Regions from separate parts of the Halothiobacillus diazotrophicus genome, predicted to be linked through region 1. Evidence: predicted binding sites of a transcription regulator. Region 1 holds the regulator's gene; each other region holds the start of a gene.
The links. The regulator FliA, encoded in region 1, starts transcription of late flagellar genes. The targets are predictions, from matches to a motif close to GCTAAAGTTNNNNNNNNNNCNGCCGATA.
Positions count from the first base shown of each region.

Region 1 (2,206 bases):
GAAATCGCACAAGAACCTCAGCCACGTGCTGGCGGGCGAGGCCAGTCTCGACGACATCCTGATTGAAGGTCCCGAGGGCGTTGGTGTCCTGCCTGCCGCGAGCGGCATCAAGCATATGGCGGAATTGAGCGCGGCCGAAAACACCGGCCTGATCCACGCCTTCGGCGCCCTCCAGCGCCCGGTGGACGTGATGGTGGTTGACACGGCGGCGGGCATTGCCGATTCTGTGGTTCGTTTCTCGCAGGCCGCCAGCGACGTGATCGTCGTGGTCTGCGATGAGCCAGCTTCCATCACGGATGCCTACGCCATGATCAAGGTTCTTTCGCGCGATCATGGCGTTCAGCGTTTTCAGGTGGTGGCGAATATGGTCCGGGACGCGGGCGAAGGACGAAGATTGTTCGAAAAACTGAATATGGCTGCCGGCCGGTTCCTGGACGTCACCTTGATCCATTTGGGCTCGGTGCCGTTCGACGACTATCTGCGTCGCGCGATCCAGCGCCAGAAAACCGTCGTTCAGACCTTCAGCAGTTCCCGTTCGTCCCGCGCCTTCTTCGAGATTGCCGACCAGATCGGCCGCTGGCCTGCTCCCAAGGGCGTAGCGGGGCATCTGCAGTTCTTCATCGAGCGACTGGTCCAGCAATCCGAACCCGATATGGAAGTGTTGTAAATGAACGTTCGCGCCATGTATACCCACGTTCGCACCGGCGGGGCCGAGTCCGTAGTGGCGGAACATGCGCAACTGGTCAAACGCATCGCATTTCACCTCATGAATCGTCTGCCGGATCATATCCAGGCAGAGGACCTGATCCAGGCAGGCATGATCGGTTTGCTGGAGGCGGCCCGTCTCTACGACGCAAGCCAGGGCGCCTCGTTCGAAACCTATGCCGGAATCCGGATTCGGGGGGCGATGCTCGATGAGGTGCGACGCAATGACTGGGCACCGCGTTCGGTACATCGCCGCCACCGGGAAATCGCTTCGGCCATTCACGAAATCGAATCCAGTACAGGGCGAGAGGCCAAGGACCAGGAGGTCTGCGATCTTCTGGGTATTACCCTCGACGAGTATTTTTCCGCGTTGAACGATTCGATACAGGTACGCCTGACCCCCCTCGATCACATGGGCGACGAGCAGGATGAAACGCTGGATGTACCGGACCATTCGGATCAACCCGACACCCATTTGACCAATGAGCGTTTTCACGAGGCGCTGGCCGAGCACATTGCGGCCTTGCCGGAACGGGAGCGACTCGTCATGTCGCTGTATTACGTTGAAGAAATGAATCAGAAGGAGATCGGTGCGGTGATTGGTGTGTCCGAATCACGGGTTTGCCAAATCCAGAACAAGGCAATTCTTCGTCTGAAAGCCTCATTGAAGGATTGGCGTTGATCGACGGCTTAACCAATATAATTAAACAATTGGCCCAGATGGCCGATAATCAACTTTAAACCGCTGCGGGGCAGCATGCTAATTACCGATTATTAGAGGCAAAAAGATGGATCGGAACATGAAAATCCTTGTGGTCGACGACTTCTCCACCATGCGGCGGATCGTCAAAAATCTCCTCAAGGAGTTGGGCTTCACAAACATTGAGGAAGCCGATGATGGCGCAACGGCATTGCCAATGCTCAAGCAGGGCAATTTCGATTTCCTCGTGACCGATTGGAACATGCCCGGCATGACTGGTATCGACCTGCTGAAGGCGGTGCGTGCCGATCCCGCGTTAGCCCACCTTCCGGTTTTGATGGTGACTGCCGAAGCCAAGCGGGAGCAGATCATCATGGCGGCCCAGGCCGGCGTGAACGGCTACGTCGTCAAGCCGTTCAACGGACCGACGCTCAAGGAAAAGATCGACAAGATCTTCGAGCGGACGAGCGCCTAGCGGCGTATTTGCTCGCTCTTGTCCGTCTGCCTCATTTCGGGCAAAGCGTCTGCCAAACGAAAGCCAGAAATAATTGGCACAGTAACCTCCAGAACAATCAAGAAATCAGGACCGAATTGAATGGACAACGCACAAAGAGCCGCCAATCTAGCCAATGCCCAGGCGCTGGTAGCTGCCCTGGAGGCTGACGACGAATCGGAAATCAGCCGTTGCATTGCCGCGTTGGCCGCGAATCAACGAAGCACCGTGTTCGAGGAAGTCGGACGAATGACCCGCGAAGTCCATGAGGCGCTCATGACCTTTGCGGAAGACGAGCGTCTGAACGA
Region 1 covers NZ_CP016027.1:852,414-854,619, reverse strand. The annotation lists gene A9404_RS03810 (MinD/ParA family protein) at 1-667, shown strand, start outside; gene A9404_RS03805 (RNA polymerase sigma factor FliA) at 668-1,387, shown strand; gene cheY (chemotaxis response regulator CheY) at 1,494-1,880, shown strand; gene A9404_RS03795 (protein phosphatase CheZ) at 2,001-2,206, shown strand, end outside.

Region 2 (2,206 bases), 680 kb from region 1:
GCAGAAACTGACATCTGCGGGCTTTGCCTCGGCCACGAGTACCGTCGGTTCGGGAACCCTGACCTTCACGCAGGGCGGAAACAGCTTCTCGGTCAATGTGGGCGCCACGGATACCCTGACCACCATTCGGGACAACATCAATGCCGCGTCCGGCAATACGGGGGTCCAGGCCTCGATCATCAATGTCGACAACGGGAGTGGGGGCACGGTTTCCAAGCTGGTATTCACCGCGTTGAACACGGGTTCGAGCAATGCGATCACCGTGACGGCCGCGGATTCGGATGGCAACAACACCGACACCAGCGGTCTTTCCCAGTTGGCCTCGAACAATCTGACCCAGGTCAGTGCCGCTCAGGATGCCATCATTCAGATCGACGGCAATCAGGTGACCAGTGCAAGCAATAGCATCAGTTCGGCGGTCACCGGTCTGACACTGAACCTGGTAAAGGCCCAGGTGGGCACCAAGGTGGCCGTAACAGTGGGCGTCGACAACGGTCCGATCACGACCGCATTGCAGACATTGGTGACCAACTACAACCAGTATCAGTCCACCTATTCGAGTCTGACTTCCTACGATCAATCATCCAATCAGGCAGGCGCACTCCTCGGTGACGCGACGGCAAACGGCGTCAATAATGCGTTGCGCGCCTTGATGGGGCAAAACTACAACACGGGGAGTACGACGGTTCAGAACCTTGCCGATATCGGCATTCAGGTGGATAAGAACGGCGTGATGTCCCTGGATACGTCCAAGCTCAATCAGGCCCTGGCCGCCGATCCGAATGCGGTCAAGACACTGCTCACGGACGCGAACAACGGCGTGAGCGCCAAAGTCGACAACTTGCTGAATCCCTACCTTCAGTACAACGGTATTTTTGATAGCCGGACGCAGAGCATCAATAACCAGTTGCAGTCGATCACGCAACAGCAGACCGATCTGCAAGCGCGTCTTGACCAGTACCAGAAGTCGTTGATGTCCCAATTCACCGCCATGGATTCCTACGTGGCGCAAATGAACTCATCCCTGAGCTTCCTGGCGAAACTGAACTAACGACCGAATCGGTTCATCGGGCTCAAGTTTTTCCGTACCGCGTCGATAACAACACCAGGATGCGGCGCTGGTCGGATCTCCGGTTATCAGGTATCGGGTTCACAAATTCTGGAGAGTATCTCGTTATGTACGCAAACGCCTATGCGCAAAATTATCGCCAGATTGATCTGGCTGCCGAGGTGGAACAGGCTACCCCCCATCGTCTGGTTGCCATGCTGTTCGAAGGCTTTCTCGCACATGTTGCCAAGGCCAAGTATGCCACCGAGGCGGGCCAGTATGAACTCAAGGCGCGCAATGTGGATTTCGCCATGAATATCCTGGTTGGGCTGAAGGGCGGCCTGAACAAGGAGGCGAGTCCGGAATTGGGCGAGCGCCTCTACGAATTGTACGACTACTGCGAGCGACGCCTGCTCGATGCCAGCGCTCGTCGGGATCTGGCCGGGTTCGACGAGGTGGATGGCTTGATTCGCCAGATCAAGGAAGCCTGGGATGCGATCGAGCCCCAGGTCGCGGCCAAGCAGGCGACGGCACTGGCTGGCTGATTTTCGGATGGGTCGGGTTTCTGCACCGTTGCCCGAGGTTCTGGCTGATCGGCTCGACGTGCTGCGTCGTCTGGGGATCGAGGTCGACGCGCAGACCGATCGGTGGCTCGCCGATCAAACCGGGGTGCATGACGTTGCCGCCATCAATGCAATCACTGAAGCGCGCCGTATGATCGAGCTGACCGTGGATATGGCGGTGGCGCACGGTTGTGCCGAACATCCCGATCTGCTGGCCATGCGTGCGGAATGGGAGCAGCGTTTCGCGCGGACCCGCAAGGCCATGGAAAACAAGCAACGACTGCTGACAGATTCGTTGCGACACCACTTACAGCAAAACCGTGCGGCGCGGGCCTATATCGATACCGAAGGGTTGGGTCTATAGCGTTCGGTCTCGTGGATTCAACCGGGAATTGAACGAGAGAGGCACAACCGACAAAGGCGCTCAGGATCAGTCCGGAGCGCCTTTGTCATTTCTATCTGTTCCGCTCTGGTGTCCTTGTGCCGGGGGCGGGCCAGGAGCTTACGATAGCCTGGCGTTTGAGCTTCCTGAATCGCCATCAGCCTTCGTACGGGCGTGGCGCATCGCATTCAGATCCTGACGGAGTGCCGGCTG
Region 2 covers NZ_CP016027.1:1,536,844-1,539,049, reverse strand. The annotation lists gene fliD (flagellar filament capping protein FliD) at 1-1,051, shown strand, start outside; gene fliS (flagellar export chaperone FliS) at 1,177-1,593, shown strand; gene A9404_RS06845 (hypothetical protein) at 1,601-1,975, shown strand; gene A9404_RS06840 (motility associated factor glycosyltransferase family protein) at 2,114-2,206, opposite strand, start outside.
Region 2: the regulator FliA is predicted to act here: its motif matches at 1,072-1,099, upstream of fliS (flagellar export chaperone FliS).

Region 3 (2,206 bases), 440 kb from region 1:
CTTGCCGGCACGGGTCGCCTCATCGGTTTCCTGGGCGGCAAAGGCGGTTTCGTTGGTGTTCTGGGCGACGGTTTTGGTCGTTGCCGTCATTTCGTCGATAGCGACGGCAACCAACTCGGTCTGTTCGGTCTGGTGTCGGGTATTCTCCCGTGACATCTGGGTGATGGTCGACATTTCCTCTGCGGAGGCAGCCAGATGTGTTGTGGAATCGGTAATTTCGCGGACCAGGTCCTGAATCTTGATCACGAACCGGTTGAAGGTTCTGGCCAAATCGGCGATTTCGTCGCGCCCGGTATCCGGCAGTCGTTTGCGCAAGTCGCCATCCCCGGAGGCGATTTCATGCATGGCGCGTGTGACCGAAGACAGTCGGCTCGATACCGAACGCATGACCAGCACGATCAGGGTCAATCCGATCGCCAAGGCGATCACGCCCACCCAGATACTCAACTGGCGCGCCTTCTCCGCACGTTTTTTGATGTCGCCTTGCATCTGTAACGCCTGAGCTTTCCAAGCTTCGGTCAACGCCTGGAGATCCTTTCGAATCTGCTGCCAGTTGGGAAACTCCGATTCCAGTAGCGTCTGCGTGGCGACATCCAGATTGCCGGCTTCGACGTCCTTGAACACGCCGATACGCGCCGCTTCCACAAGCGCCCAACGCTTCGCGACATCTTCCAGCAATTCGTTGCTTGCCTTGTCATCAGCCGGTGTCAGAGAACGCACCATTTCCAGATCTTTTTTGAAGATCTCATTGGTTTTCATCATTACCTTGTACGGCGGCGCGTACTTGGGCTTGAACACCTTGTTACGCGTGGCCACACCGCCGAGCAAACCGTTGCTACTCATCTCCTGTAGGAGATCCAATCGCGCATACTGCGTCGTGTAAAGATTCTGATAGGAGGTCGTCACCGAGCTCATATTGCTCAGGATATAGATCAGGACACCGACGAACAGAAGCGCCGATGCCATAAACGAGATCAGAATCTTCGCCGTGTTGCTGTAAATATTCATGTCTGGTGGTCCATCCTTTTAAGGATTTGTGATTGTCGTCTGAGTTCCTCGACCGGTATCGGCTGGGTATGGAATTACTTTAACCAACCAATCGGGTAAGGCATTTTTTCATGGGGACTATCCAAGATCAAAGTCTCATCCGGCTTCCGCCGCGTTGCGATCAAAGACACAGCATAATCCTCAACAAATATAGCTGTACATATATTTACCTATGCAAACTATATTGGGTCGCGGGCTTTCTCGGACACAACCCAGGACGCGGCGCCCCTCGTCCCGCTGGAGGCGGGTTTGTTATGATTTCCCATAGACCCCTATCGAAAAACGAGGATGCCCCATGCCCAGTTCCCCGCAAATGCGCGTTCTATTCGTCTGCATGGGCAATATTTGCCGTTCGCCCACAGCAGAGGCCGTGTTCCGCAAACTCGTTCAGGATGAAGGACTCGAAACACACATCGAGATCGACTCCGCGGGCACCCATGCCTACCACATCGGCAACCCACCCGACACCCGCTCGACAGCCGTCGCATTGCGACGCGGTTACGAAATGGACGTACTCCGGGCACGACAGGTGACCCGTTCCGACATCGAAACCTTCGACTATGTGCTGGCCATGGATCGCGACAATGCGGCCATCCTCCGTCAACTGGCACCCGAAGGACTCAAGGAAAAACCGCAACTCTTCATGCGTTTTGCCGCCGACTACGGCATAGCGGAGGTGCCCGATCCCTACTATGGCGGGGCCCAGGGCTTCGAGCAGGTTCTCGACATGGTGGAGCAGGCCAGTGCTGGCCTGTTGACGGAGATTCGGCGGAATCTCGTGGCGCCCCGAATCCGTTAGATCGGGCAGGACGGTATGCGGCGGGCAGGCACCGAGGGACGAATCACTCCGGCTTAAGCGACTGTGCTTGTCCCAAATGACTATTCCGATACGAGTAGGTGAAATAGATCACGACACCGATCGCGAGCCAAGCCAGAAAACGGATCCAGGTCACCATCGGCAGGAACATCATCAATGCACCGCAGGACACCACGCCTAGCACCGGCAACAGGATACCGAACGGGTTCCTGAACGGGCGCGGCAGATCCGGCTGACGGAACCGAAGGACGATCACACCCAGGCAGACCAGCACGAAGGCCGCGAGCGTGCCGATGTTCACGAGTTCGGCCAGTTCGCCCAGCGGCACCAGCCCCGCGATCA
Region 3 covers NZ_CP016027.1:1,292,312-1,294,517, forward strand. The annotation lists gene A9404_RS05740 (methyl-accepting chemotaxis protein) at 1-1,008, opposite strand, end outside; gene A9404_RS05745 (low molecular weight protein-tyrosine-phosphatase) at 1,343-1,846, shown strand; gene A9404_RS05750 (amino acid permease) at 1,890-2,206, opposite strand, start outside.
Region 3: the regulator FliA is predicted to act here: its motif matches at 1,065-1,092, upstream of A9404_RS05740 (methyl-accepting chemotaxis protein).

Region 4 (2,206 bases), 300 kb from region 1:
CGCGGTTCCCAGATCAGCCAATGATCGTCCGGAAGATGTTTCTGTAGTGCGAGTCGGGACGGTTTGAGCAGGGATTGCTGGATGACGCTGGCGTATTCGATGCTCTCCAGTAGCTGACGATGCTGTCTGGCCTGAAGTGCCGTCATCGCCTGCATGAGGTCGAGCACCTGCCCGATACCGAGGTATTTGCCCTGATCGACGATGATGAATCCGTCGGTGAAGACCTTGTTGCCGGCCTCGACGGCCAGGGCGGTCAACTGCTCGATGCTGACGGCGGCCTCCACGACCAGCGGGTTCTTATCCATGAAGGCGATGCAGCTTTTCTGACTGTACAGCTCCGGGTAGAACGGTTTGGTCATGTTGCTGTGGAAGAGGTTGCGGTTGATCAGCCCCATGGGCCGTCCGTCATCCAGGATAACCGGGAGATTTTGCAGGCTGGATTTCTGGGCGAATAGCCCGAGAACTTCTTCGTTCTTGTAGTCGGGTGTGATGGCACTGGCTTCGATCAACAAATCACCGGCAAAGCGGATTTCTTTGAGCATGTCAGAAGGACTCGTTCGTCTGGCGGTGAAAGGGCGACTCATCAATCCGTATGATGCCGGTCATGATGCGGGGCCTTTGTTACATTATTCTGACAGTTGCCTTGTTGCGGTTTGTGTACAAACGCCTGCAGTGCACAACCCGTGGGCGCATTTTGTGTCAATATCCGTTATGATTTTCATATGCATTTGTTGCCGAGGCGCGCATCTATCTGATTGACTTGCAAAAATGCAAGTGCTATTGCTAGTGCTGAGCGTGGGTGCGACATGCGCCTTTGGGGTGCGGATGAGGCGTTTAGACATGATGCGTACTCGGCGGTTCTAAAGATTGCCGAAATCGCGCCGATAAACGGATCTGTTCGCAAGAGTCACACTATCAAGGTTGAGTACCGTCGTGAAAAAAGATGTCATCTCTTCGGTGGATTCCCGTACGCGTCTGGCCGGACACAATCGCCTCGAGCTGTTGGTGTTCGGCTTGGGCGATGACCAACTGTTCGGGATCAACGTATTCAAGGTGCGAGAAGTGATCCGCTGCCCGAAGCTGACCGATGTGCCCAAGGCCACGTCGGCGGTTCGCGGCATCGCGGATGTGCGCGGCCATACCATTACGATCATCGACCTCGCCGATGCCATCGGTGCGACGCGCATGTCCCTTGAGGCCATTTCCGACGCCTTCGTCATCATCACCGAGTACAACCGGGCCGTGCAGGGGTTCTTGGTGAACTCGGTCGATCGGATCGTGAACCTTTCCTGGAAAGAGATCATGCCGCCGCCGACGGGCACCAATACCTCGAATTTCCTGACGGCCGTGGCACGCGTTGATGGCGCTCTCGTGGAAATCATCGACGTCGAGCAGATCTTCTCCAAGGTGGTGGGCGTCAAGGAAGATATCTCCGCCGATGTGCTTCATGAGGTGCAGGGCATGGCCCAGCCGGGGAGTATTGCGCTCGTGGTCGACGATTCCCTTGTCGCGCGTAATCAAGTACGCAACACCTTGCGACAAATGGGTATCGAGTCGGTACTGGCCTCGAATGGTAAGGAGGCATATAGCCTTTTGCGTCGCTGGGCCGATAGCTCGCCGGAACAGTTGAATCGCTTGGCCATGATCATTTCGGATATCGAAATGCCCATCATGGATGGGTATGCGTTGACAACCCAGATTCGCCGCGATACGCGATTGAAAGGTTTGTACGTGATTCTTCACTCCTCATTGAGCGGCGGGTTCAATGAGTCGATGATCAAACGGGTGGGGGCCGACCAGTTCATTGCGAAGTTTCACCCCGACGAGCTAGCGCACGTCATCGCCGAAGCCCTGAAAAACAGACCGATGCATCTGGCTGAATCGGTGTAAGGATGCGGCCGGAGCAATATCAGCAGTTCTGTGAGCTGCTTGAACGTCAGAGTGGAATTTTGCTGGGCGCGGATAAGCGCTATCTCGTGGAGACGCGCCTGGGGCGGGTGTTGCGGGAACAGCAGTTGGCGACCATGGATGAGCTGGTAGACCGGCTGTTCAAGCGACACGATCCAGCCTTGCTGAAGTCTGTCATCGAAGCCATGACCACCAATGAAACCCTCTGGTTCCGTGACGAGTATCCCTTCCAGGCATTGAAAAACGTCCTGTTCCCCGAAATTCCCGCACACAAGCGGACCGTGCGTATCTGGTCCGC
Region 4 covers NZ_CP016027.1:1,151,014-1,153,219, reverse strand. The annotation lists gene A9404_RS05110 (SpoIIE family protein phosphatase) at 1-542, opposite strand, end outside; gene A9404_RS05105 (chemotaxis protein) at 934-1,890, shown strand; gene A9404_RS05100 (CheR family methyltransferase) at 1,893-2,206, shown strand, end outside.
Region 4: the regulator FliA is predicted to act here: its motif matches at 860-887, upstream of A9404_RS05105 (chemotaxis protein).